Regions from separate parts of the Janthinobacterium sp. HH106 genome, predicted to be linked through region 1. Evidence: predicted binding sites of a transcription regulator. Region 1 holds the regulator's gene; the other holds the start of a gene.
What was found. The regulator sigma-54, encoded in region 1, starts transcription at its own class of promoters, with help from an activator protein. The targets are predictions, from matches to a motif close to TGGCANGNAANCTGCTTT.

Region 1 (5,489 bases):
GGGGGCGAAGAACCGCGCCACCATGGCCGCGTCGACCCCGTCCAGGCTGGCAGGCTGCCAGCGCGGCGCATTGTCCTTGTCGACCACCAGCGCGCGCACGCCCTCGAGCACTTCGCCATGTTCGAAATTGTGGCGCACCACCGTGCGCTCCATGCGCAGGCAATCGGCCACGCCCAGGTGGGCGCCCCGCTGCAGCAACTCCAGGGTCACCGACATCATCAAGGGCGAGCGCAAGCGCATGGCCGCCAGCGCCTTCGCCGCGAATGCGCCGTCATCCTGCGCCAGCGAGGCCATGATGGCGGCCACTGAACCCGCGCTGAAGTGGCGGTCCAGCGCCGCGCGCGCCGTGGCCAGGAGGGAAGCGCCCGCCTCGGCCTGGAATGGTGCCGCCAGTGCCTTGATAGCGACCGGCAAGCCTTCGCCCGGCGTGGACTCGAACAGGGCCAGCAGCGCCCCCATCTGCGCCTCGGGCAGGTAGACATCGGCCAGGCCCGTGTAGAGGGCGTCGGCCGCGTTGATCGTCAAACCCGTCAAGCCCAGGTACAGGCCCAGCTGACCCGCCAGACGGGACAAAAAGTAACTGCCGCCCACATCGGGGAACAGGCCGATATTGACTTCCGGCATGGCCATGCGCGTGCGGCCCGTGACGATGCGCAGGCGGTTGCCGGGCCCCGCTTGCGCCACGCCCATGCCGCCGCCCATCACCACCCCATCCATGACGGCGATATACGGTTTCGGATAAAAATGGATCAAATGATTTAAAGCATATTCTTCCGTAAAGAAATCTTCCAGCAAGGCGCTGCCGCCCTGCGGCGTGGCCAGGCCCGCATCGTAAAAGAAACGGATGTCGCCACCCGCGCACAGGGCTTTTTCGCTGCTGGAGCGGATCACCACGGCGTCCACCTGCGGATCGTCGCGCCATGCCAGCAAGGCCGCGCTCAGGGCGCGCACCATCTCCAGCGACAGGGAATTCAAGGCTTTCGGACGGTCGAGCACGATGTGGCCCGTGCGGTGGCGGATGGAAATCTGGACGAGGTCGCTCATGGCAGGCAGGAAAGAAGTGAAAGTGCAAACATTCTAGCGCCTGCGCGGCGAACATTGCGTTTCGCTGGACGCAAAAAAGGGCGCAATGTGCGCCCTTAGTTGATCACAGCCGGTTGAAAGTCGCGGGCCGCTTAGGCGGGGGCGAATTCTTCTTCCGAACTGTCTGGCAGATGCTTGATCGCCTCTTTACCGTGCCCTTGCACTTTGGTTTTGTATTTCATCACTTGCCTATCGAGCTTGTCGATCAGGGTATCGATCGCGGCATACAGGTCGTGTGCCAGGCTTTCCACATAGACAGTTTTGCCACTCAGACGCAGGTTGACTTCGGCCTTTTGGCGTTTTTCTTTCTCTTTGAGGTTGTCGACGGTCAGAATCACGGCGATATCGATAACTTGATCGAAATGACGTTTCACGCGCTCCAGCTTCGTTTGTACGTATTCACGGATGGCTGGTGTCACTTCGATATGATGTCCGCTGATGGTGAGATTCATACACACTCCTAAAGATGATCGGGTTCGTGCGGTCCATCGTATCCGGCCCGCAGAGGAACCGAAAAAAACTTACAAACACTTACGCAGGCTCACTGGCGGAATTTTTAACGCTTCCCGGTATTTGGCAACAGTACGTCGCGCAATCACCATGCCTTGTTCCCCCAGCATGTCCGCAATCTTACTGTCGGATAAAGGATTTTTAGGGTCTTCTGCTCCTGTCAGTTGCACGATCAATGCCCGTATCGCCGTCGATGACGCTTCGCCCCCCGCTTCGGTGGCGACGTGGCTACCAAAGAAATATTTCAACTCGAACATGCCGTGCGGGGTCAGCATGTACTTTTGAGTTGTTACCCGCGAGATAGTACTCTCGTGTAAACCCAGTGTATCAGCTATTTCACGGAGCACAAGGGGGCGCATGGCAACAGCCCCATGCGAGAAAAAGTTCTTTTGTCTTTCTACTATCGCCTGCGCCACGCGCAGAATCGTGTCGAAGCGCTGGCGCATATTCTTGATCAGCCACTTGGCTTCCTGCAACTGTGCACCCATGGCACCCTCGCCCTTGCCCTGCTTGAGCAAGTTGGCGTACATGGCATTGACGCGCAGGCGCGGCATGACGTCGTTGTTCAGGGTCACTTGCCAGCCATTGCGCGCGCGCTTGACGACGACGTCGGGCACCACGTAATCGGACACGTCCGCAGCGAACACGGCGCCCGGATGCGGGTTGCACTGGCGAATTACCGTCTGCGCTTCACGCAAGTCTTCATCGTCGCAATCGAGGGCTTTTTTCAGCTTGTTGAAATCGCGCTGGGCAAACCAGGCCAGGTGCTTTTCCACGATGACGAGGGCCATGCGCCGCGTCACCATGGCGATGTGCGGCAAGCGCTTGATTTGCAGCGCCAGGCATTCGGACGCATTGCGCGCGCCCACGCCCGGTGGATCGAAACTTTGCAGCAGCGACAAGGCCGTGCGCATCTCGTCGGCATCGATTTCCAGCTCTTCCGGCAGGCGCGCCAGGATGTCGTCGAGCGACTCTTCCAGGTAGCCATTGTCGTCGAGCGCGTCGATGATCAGCTCGACCAGCGCGCGGTCGCGCAATTCGAGCACCGTCACGCGCATCTGCTCCATCAGGTGTTCGCGCAGGGTGCAGTGATGGGCCTCCAGTTGCGGGCGGGAATCTTCGTCGTCGGGCGCCTTGCCCCGGCTCGCCTCGCTCCAGTCGCTGTCGCCGCCATCCGCGGCGGCCGGGCCCTCGCCCGCCTCGCCGTCAAAGGTTTCCGCTTCGGCCGGCGCCGCGGGCGCCTCCTGGCCTGGCGGCTGGGGCGGCGCTTCGGCCGGCGCGGCCGTGGAGCTCAAGGCCCCGTCGGACAGCAGGCGCAGCGAACGGTCGAGCGGATCGTCGAGGCGCTCGAGCAAGGGATTGTCCGTCAGCAGTTGCTCGAGTTCCTGGTGCAATTCCAGAGTAGACAATTGCAACAGGCGTATCGATTGCTGCAACTGCGGCGTCAGTGCCAGGTGCTGCGAAGTGCGCAGCTGCAATGATTGTTTCATTGGCTTACATGCGGAAGTGTTCGCCCAGATAGACCCGGCGTACCGACTCGTTCGCGATGATGTCGTCGGGGCGTCCCGACGCCAGTACCGAGCCCTGGTTGATGATGTAGGCACGGTCGCAAATACCCAGCGTCTCGCGCACATTATGATCGGTGATCAGCACGCCGATATTGCGCTCCTTCAAGAAGCGCACGATGCGCTGGATCTCGATCACGGCGATCGGGTCGACGCCGGCGAACGGTTCGTCGAGCAGCACGAAACGGGGATCGGTGGCCAGGGCGCGGGCGATTTCCACGCGGCGGCGCTCGCCGCCCGACAGGGACAGCGCCTGGTTCTCGCGCAACTTTTCAATCTGCAAGTCGGCCAGCAGTTTATCCAGGCGTTCCTCGATCTCGGCCTTCTTCAAAGGACGGCCTTCGACGGTCTGGATTTCCAGCACGGCGCGGATATTGTCTTCCACCGTCAGCTTGCGGAACACGGACGCCTCCTGCGGCAGATACGACAGGCCCATCTGTGCGCGGCGGTGGATCGGCAGGCTGGAAATGTCCACGCCGCTGATGTCGATGCTGCCGCCATCCGACGGCACCAGGCCGACGATCATGTAGAACGAGGTGGTCTTGCCTGCGCCGTTCGGGCCCAGCAGCCCCACCACTTCGCCGCATTCGACTTGCAGCGAGACATCATGCACGACTTGCCGCTTGCCATAGGTTTTCTGCAGTCCGCGAACGATCAGGGTGCTGCCGCAACGGGTATTGTCCATTATTTCGTTCCTGGCACAGGTGTGGCAGGCGCTTTCTCCGCCGCGGGCGCCTTGGTCTTCGGCTGGATCACCATGCGCACGCTGCCGCCGTCGGAGGTGCTGGTGCCGCTGTCGGAATTTTCCATCTTGAATACTTCCTTGCGGCTGTCATACGAGATGAAGGCGCCATTGGCCACGTCGGTCACTTTCGTGCCTTCCAGGCGCGTCAGCTTGGCCTTGGAAAACAGTTTCACCACTTCCGTCTTGTTGTCGTATTCCACGCGCTCCGCTTCGCCTTCGACCCACAGGTCGCCGGCGCCATCGCGCTTCTGGCGGAACGTGGCCAGCTTGCCGGGATCGGCCCAGAAGGTGATGAACTGGTAGCCTTGCGGGTCTTCCGTGATCAGGGCCCGGCCCGCCTTCATGGTCAGCGTGCCCTTGACCAGCACGACGTCGCCCGTCAGGGTACGAATCTGCTTGACGTCATCGACGTGGCCGCTACGCGCCGTGATGACGGCTTCCTTCTCGGAATCGGCCTTCTCGGCATGCGCCACGCCCATGAGGGCCAGAGAAAATACGCTCAACAGCAAGATGTTCTTCATAGTATGGTTTCCTTGTTTCATTCTGTCATTTTGCCGCCGCGGCCGGGCGCGGTTTCGGCGGGAGTACCATGCGCAAGGCATTCTGCACTTCCACCACGCCGGTGGCGTTATTGGCCTTCATGCCGATACCATTGATGCGCGAGGCGCCCGTCAGGATATCGACAGGCACGTCCGTTTCCATTCTTTCTTCGTCCGGAAACACCGTCAGCGCTTCCGTCCTGACCGTCAGGTTCTGCGCCTTCGGACTGGCCACGCGGTCGATCACGACCTTGCGGTGCAGTTGCAGCCGGGTATTGTCCTGGTCGATATGCGCCAGTTCCGCATTCATGTTCAACGGCGGCATGCCCGGCGTCAGCTTGCGCACGAAGGGCTGGTCGATATCGGACGAATCGTCGGCCGGATAATGCGTGAGCTTGTTGCCCGACACGATATAGCTGGGCTTACCCGTCAAGTCCATGCGCACCAGGCTGAAATTGGTGATGAAATAGTCGGGCTCACCCAAATTCTTGCTGGCCTTGATGTCCTGGCCATTCTTGTTCATCACTTCAAGCAGCCAAAAGCTGGCCAGCGCGACGACGACCGCGCCCAGCAGGGTAAAAATCATGCGCCAGCGATGGGCGCCTCCTGGCTTACGCATAGGGTTTCACTCTTTCATAGGTCACTGGCGGCAAGGCGCACCTCACTCCAGGAACGGCGCCATGACGCGCGCATAGTTGTCCTGGGCGCGCAGCAGGAATTCGCAGATTTCGCGCACCGCGCCGCGGCCGCCGCCGGCCTGCGTCACATGGTGCGCCAGGCCCTGCGCTTCCGGACGCCCGCCCGGCACGCTGACGGCAAAGCCCACGCGACGCAGGATGGGCGCATCGATGACGTCGTCGCCGATGTAGCCGCATTGCTCTTCCGTCAAGCCCGTCAGCGCCAGCAGTTCGCGAAACGGCGTCAGCTTGTCGTGACCGCCCTGGTGCACATGGGTAATGCCCAGGTCTTGCGCGCGGCGTGCCGTGATGGCCGAGCGGCGCGCGCTGATGATGGCCGTCTGCACACCGGATTCCTGCAGCAGCTTGA
Region 2 (5,489 bases), on a different contig from region 1:
GCTCGCTATCGAATTAGACTCCCGTCTCTAGTTTTGCTCTCTAGAATAAAAACATCCATGTAGTGGCATGGCCTTTCACATGACGGGAGCGGGCGATGGTAAAGAAATTGAAGGAACTGGCGGAAGACACGGAATTGGCGAGCGCCGTGCGCTCGTCGGCGCAGCAGATCTGGCAAGCGGGCCTGGGCGCCTTCGCCAAGGCGCAGGAAGAGGGCGGACGCGTGTTTTCCAAGCTGGTCAAGGAGGGCACGGAATTCCAGAAGCGCGCCGAAGACAAGGTGGCCGATGTCAGCGGCAGCGTCAGCAAGCTGGCCGATGGTGTGGGCAAGCAGGCCAGCGGTTCCTGGGACAAGCTGGAACAGGTGTTTGAGGAGCGCGTGGCGCGGGCCCTGGCCACCATCGGCGTGCCCATGCAAAACGACATTGCCGCGCTGCACGCCAAGATCGATGCCTTGAGCGTGCAGGTGGCGGCCCTGTCGGGCAAGGCCGCGCCGGCGGCCAAGCCGAAGGCCGTTGCCAAGCCTGCCGCGAAGACGGCGCCGAAAACGGCACCGAAGGCGGCCGTCGCCAAGGCTCCGGGCAAGGCACCGGTCAAGACGACCGCCAAGGCGGTGCCGCGCGCCGCCGCCAAGTCCGTGACCAAGCCCGTGACCAAACCAGCCGCCAGCAAGCCAGCCGTCAGGCCGGCGGCGAAGAAAAAAGCATCGCCGGCCTGAGCTGGCGCAGCATTCCTCCAGCCTGCTCGCGCAGGCTTTTTTTTGCCTGCCTTATTCGCCGCCGCCGTGGGGCGCGGTGTTTCATTACGGCTATCTTAGGTGGTATGCTTGAGGCAGAACACAGAGAGATTGCCCGCCATGCTACAAAAAGCACCACGCCGTACCCGCGAACGCATCCTGGAGTTGTCGCTGCGCCTGTTCAATGAGTTTGGTGAGCCGAATATCACGACGACCGTGATTGCGGAAGAGATGAACATTTCGCCGGGAAACCTGTATTACCACTTCCGTAACAAGGACGACATCGTCAACTCGATCTTCGTCCAGTTCGAGGCGGAAATCGAACGCATCCTGACCGTGCCCGACGGGCGCCGCTCGAATATCGAGGATGTCTGGCTGTACCTGCACCTGATGTTCGAACTGATCTGGCGCTACCGCTTTTTCTATCGCGACCTCAACGATTTGTTGTCGCGCAACCGCAAGCTGGAATTGCACTTCAAACTGATCCTGGCGCACAAGATCAAGGTGGCCACGCAGCTGTGCGAAGATTTGCGCAGCGAACAGTCGCTCGAGGCGTCGGACATGGAAGTGGCCGCCATGGCGACGAATATGGTGGTCGTCGCCACCTACTGGCTGTCGTACGAATATGTGCGCAATCCGCGCAAGTACAGCGAGCAGCAATCGATGTCCGATGCGCTGGCGCGCGGCTGCTACCAGGTGCTGTCCCTGATCGGGCCCTATTTGCGCAATGAAACGCATTTGCTGTTTCGCAAACTGTCGGAAGAGTATGTGACCAAACTCAAGAACGACTGATGCGGCTGTTGGCGTCACGTCGTCAATTACAGGAGAGATATATGGCTTGGAAACAATTTCCCTATCCGGACGCAGCATATGTCTACACCCCGCAAACCCTGGAAGCGGCCTGGTCGCGCCTGCATGCGGGCGATGTGGAACCGTTTCCCACGCACCCTGCGCTGGTGCAAGCCTGGCTGGCCTTCCATGCGGGCGACTTCGAGCGCGCCGTGAAGCTGGGCCTGGCCGTCGGCGTGCCCGGTTATGCGGTGGCGCACAAGGCCACTTGCATCTATGCCACGCACCTGGAAGGCAACGACAGCCAGAAACTCGACATGTACGAGGAAGTGGCCGAGCGCTGCGAGCGCCAGCAGAGCGAGCAGCCGGACAATCCGGCCGGCTACTACTGGCATGCCTACAGTCTGGGCCGCTACGCGCTCGGCACTTCCGTCGTCAAGGCGCTGGCGCAGGGCATGGGGGCGCGCGTGCGCAACAGCCTGGACCGCACGATGACGATCGCGCCCATGCATGCGGAAGCGCATATCGCGTTTGGGATTTATCATACGGAAATTATCGACAAGGTCGGCGTCATGATAGGGGGGCTGACCTATGGCGCCAACAAGGAAGACGGCTACCAGCACTTCAAGACGGCGCTGGCCCTGACGCCGTATTCGGCGCTCGCGCACAGCGAATATGCGCGCGCATTGAATATGCTCGATGGAAAGAAAAAGCTGGCGGAAGCGCTGGCCTTGTATGAAAAGGCGGCCGAGTGCGTGGCACTGGACGCCAAGGAACGCCTCGAAGTCGAGGCGGCGATCGATGAATTGAAAGGGTAGGGACGACTGTGATCAAGGCTTTATGTGTGTACTGTGGCGCCAACGCGGGCGTCTCGCCGGACTATGCCGTGGCGGCGCGCGAACTGGCGCGCGTGCTGGTGGCGGAAAATATTTCGCTCGTGTATGGCGGCGGAAAAGTGGGCCTGATGGGCGTGATTGCCGATGAAGTGCTGCGCCTGGGCGGCGAGGTAACGGGCGTGATTCCCACCCAGCTGGTGGAACGCGAAGTGGGCCACATGGGCTTGACGCGCCAGTTCATCGTGAAGGACATGCATGAGCGCAAGGCGATGATGGCCAGCCTGTCCGATGCCTTCATCGCCATGCCCGGCGGTTATGGCACCCTGGAAGAACTGTTCGAGATGCTCACATGGGCCCAGCTGGGCTTGCATGCCAAGCCCATCGGCCTGCTCAATGTCGACCGTTTCTATGATGGCTTGATTGCTTTCGTGCAAAACGGCAAGGAGCAGGGTTTCATCCGCCCGCAGCACGCGGCGTTCCTCAATGCCGACGCCGATCCTGCCGCGCTGGTGCAGTGCCTGAAGGAGTGCGCGCCGTAATGCCGTTTTCGCCTGGCGGTGCGTATGCCGCCAGGCAACTATTTTCCCTGCCGCTTGCAAGGGCCATGCAGTACGCACTGCATGGCTTTTTTATTTCCGCATGGGAAAATTGATCGGGCCTGATGAGTTAATTAATAAAAATATGGCAAAAAAATTGCAGTTATAGCATGTTTTTTTGAAAATGAAGATGCTTTTTAAGCATGGCTGTGGTCTACTGGCATGGTTCAAAGTTAGGAATATCGGACACCGACGAGCGTTGTACAGACTCCCAAAAAAAAGGTGCCGGTCCATTTCAAGTTGCCACAACCACGCTACTTCATCATCTCGAAAGGATGCTATTTTGAAACCTATGACCCTCTTGCGAGCGACCGCTGTCGCCGCCATTCTGGCCAGCGCTGGCGGCGCCCACGCACAAACCACCATCATCGGCTTCGATCCGCTGGAACAACCCGGCTACTTCGGTTCCGTGTTCAAGTCCTACTCCGAAGGCGGCTACAACTTCGACAGCAGTTTCGGGCTGCTGAGCTCGGCACACCAGAATAGCCTCGCCTACGCCGGTTCGGCCGGTCTCGGCGCGACGCTCCTGTCGACGACGACCCTGAGCCGTGCCGATGGCGGCGCTTTCTCGCTGAGCTCGATCAGCCTGGCCGACTTCGTGAGCTTGCCCGGTTCCTTTGACGTGACCTTCGTCGGCCACCAGGTGGGCGGCGGCACGGTGAGCCAGACCTTCACCCTCGGCGGCGGCCACACCTTCGCCGACTACACGTTTACGGGTTTCAGCAATCTGCTGTCGGCAACGTGGAAGGAAGGCGCCTTGCATACCTTCCAGGTCGACAATATCGCCGCCAGCGTGAGCGCCGTGCCGGAACCGGCCACCTACGGCATGCTGCTGGGCGGTTTGGGCCTGCTTGGCTTCATGCTTCGCCGCAAGAACGCCGCCTGAGCCTGAACATGGTGCCGGCCATGCCGGCGCGCCTGTAAAAAAGCCGCCCGTTTTACCGGGCGGCCATGCTGACTAGCCAGCGCACTCGAACAATGCCGCCCAGTGTATGCCGGGCGGCATTTTCACGTGGACTTCATGCGCAGGCCGTCATCCGCAGCAGTTCATGACCACAGGCGCTGGCCTGACAGGTCGAGCTGGGTCAGGTACAGGCGCACGTCGAATTCGTACTGGTGGTACTGCGGTTCCATATATGTGCAAAGCTTGTAGAAGGCCTTGTCGTGCTGCTTTTCCTTGACGTGCGCCAGTTCGTGCACAGCGATCATGCGCAGGAATTCCAGCGGCACTTCCTTGAACATGGTCGCCACGCGGATTTCATGTTTGGCCTTGAGCTTGCCTCCCTGCACGCGCGAGATCGAGGTATGCAAGCCCAGCGCATGCTGAATCACATGGATCTTGCTGTCGAACGCCACTTTGTTGATGGGCTCGGCATTGCGCAGGAATTCATTCTTCAAGTCCTGCACATATAGGTACAGCGATTTGTCGTTGCGCACATCGTGCGCGTTCGGGTAGCGTTTTAATAACACTTCGCCCAGCTTGTCTTGCGCGATCAGTTGCTGCACTTGCGCTTGCGTTTGTTCGGAATAGGCGCTCAGGTATTTCAGGGATGGCTGCATGCGGGGAAGGGCGGGACGTGGCGCGGAGGTGTCGGTAAGGCGAGAATGTACCATACCGCCGCGCCCCGCGCTGCGCCACCCCTTGCACGGAGCTGCCAGGGCCGCCCCGTGCCTTCGCGCGCCAAGCCGTGCGTTGCCGGGCTAAGCCGCTCGCTCGGCCCGGCAAGTCCCGCAGCCCGGTCAGCCCTTGTCGTCTTCGTCCTTGCCGCCCTGACGGCCCGTGCCGCCGCTGCGCCCCGCCGTGCTGCTGCGGTTTTCATTGGCGCGCTGAGCCGATTGCCGGCTTTCGCCGCCTTTCCTGCCGATTTCCGCCATGTGTTCGCGGTTGCGGCTGACGGCTTCACCGCCTTTCTGCCCGGCACGGCGTGCTTCTTCCGAGTCGAATTCATGCGCCGTGCCTTTTTGATGGGCTGCCTGGCCGCCCTTGCTGGCAATTTCGCGTTGCTGTTCCTCATTCATGGCGGCGAAACCGCGCTTGCTCGTGCCTTTGGCGCTGCCCGATTCGCTGGCTTTCTGGCTGCTGCCAGTACCTTTGCCCTGTTCATTACCTTGATTGCTAGCCATGTCGCTCTCCTTGCTGTCGAGTGGGGGTCAAGTGGTCTGTGCAGGCGCTCAATGCGCCTGATCGGATTGCCTGCTGTTATCGTGGCTGCGGCCCGCGCCGTCGCGGTGGCCTATGGCGTGCATTTTTTCGATCATTTCACGCTGGCGCTGCGTGGCTTTTTCCGTTTCTTCCGCTGTCTTGCGCACCACTTCGTCAGCGAAGGCCACGGCCGTGCGGCTCGTTTCGGGCAGGTGGTTCTCTGCCGTGCGGTTCATCTCGACATTGGCGTTGGCGACGAGATTGCCGAGCTGCTGCTGGTATTGGTGCAGCTTGTTACTGCTTGGCTGCAACTGGCCAGCGGCCAGCGACATGAACTCGCCCGTGTCGCGCGCGCCCAGCAGTTGCTGGCTGGCGTTGCTCCACTCGTGCA

Region 2: JAB8_RS21195 (PEP-CTERM sorting domain-containing protein) is a predicted target of sigma-54. The motif match lies at 3,042-3,059, and genes of this name have one in related genera.

What each region holds. Positions count from the first base shown of each region.
Region 1 covers NZ_LRIC01000073.1:79,964-85,452, reverse strand. The annotation lists gene JAB8_RS27105 (enoyl-CoA hydratase/isomerase family protein) at 1-1,044, opposite strand, end outside; gene raiA (ribosome-associated translation inhibitor RaiA) at 1,176-1,535, opposite strand; gene JAB8_RS27095 (RNA polymerase factor sigma-54) at 1,605-3,083, opposite strand; gene lptB (LPS export ABC transporter ATP-binding protein) at 3,088-3,843, opposite strand; gene lptA (lipopolysaccharide transport periplasmic protein LptA) at 3,843-4,424, opposite strand; gene lptC (LPS export ABC transporter periplasmic protein LptC) at 4,450-5,061, opposite strand; gene JAB8_RS27075 (HAD hydrolase family protein) at 5,104-5,489, opposite strand, start outside.
Region 2 covers NZ_LRIC01000056.1:53,114-58,602, reverse strand. The annotation lists gene JAB8_RS21215 (phasin family protein) at 96-716, shown strand; gene JAB8_RS21210 (TetR/AcrR family transcriptional regulator) at 855-1,526, shown strand; gene JAB8_RS21205 (hypothetical protein) at 1,568-2,341, shown strand; gene JAB8_RS21200 (TIGR00730 family Rossman fold protein) at 2,353-2,898, shown strand; gene JAB8_RS21195 (PEP-CTERM sorting domain-containing protein) at 3,248-3,841, shown strand; gene JAB8_RS21190 (M48 family metallopeptidase) at 4,003-4,515, opposite strand; gene JAB8_RS21185 (general stress protein) at 4,696-5,079, opposite strand; gene JAB8_RS21180 (phasin family protein) at 5,128-5,489, opposite strand, start outside.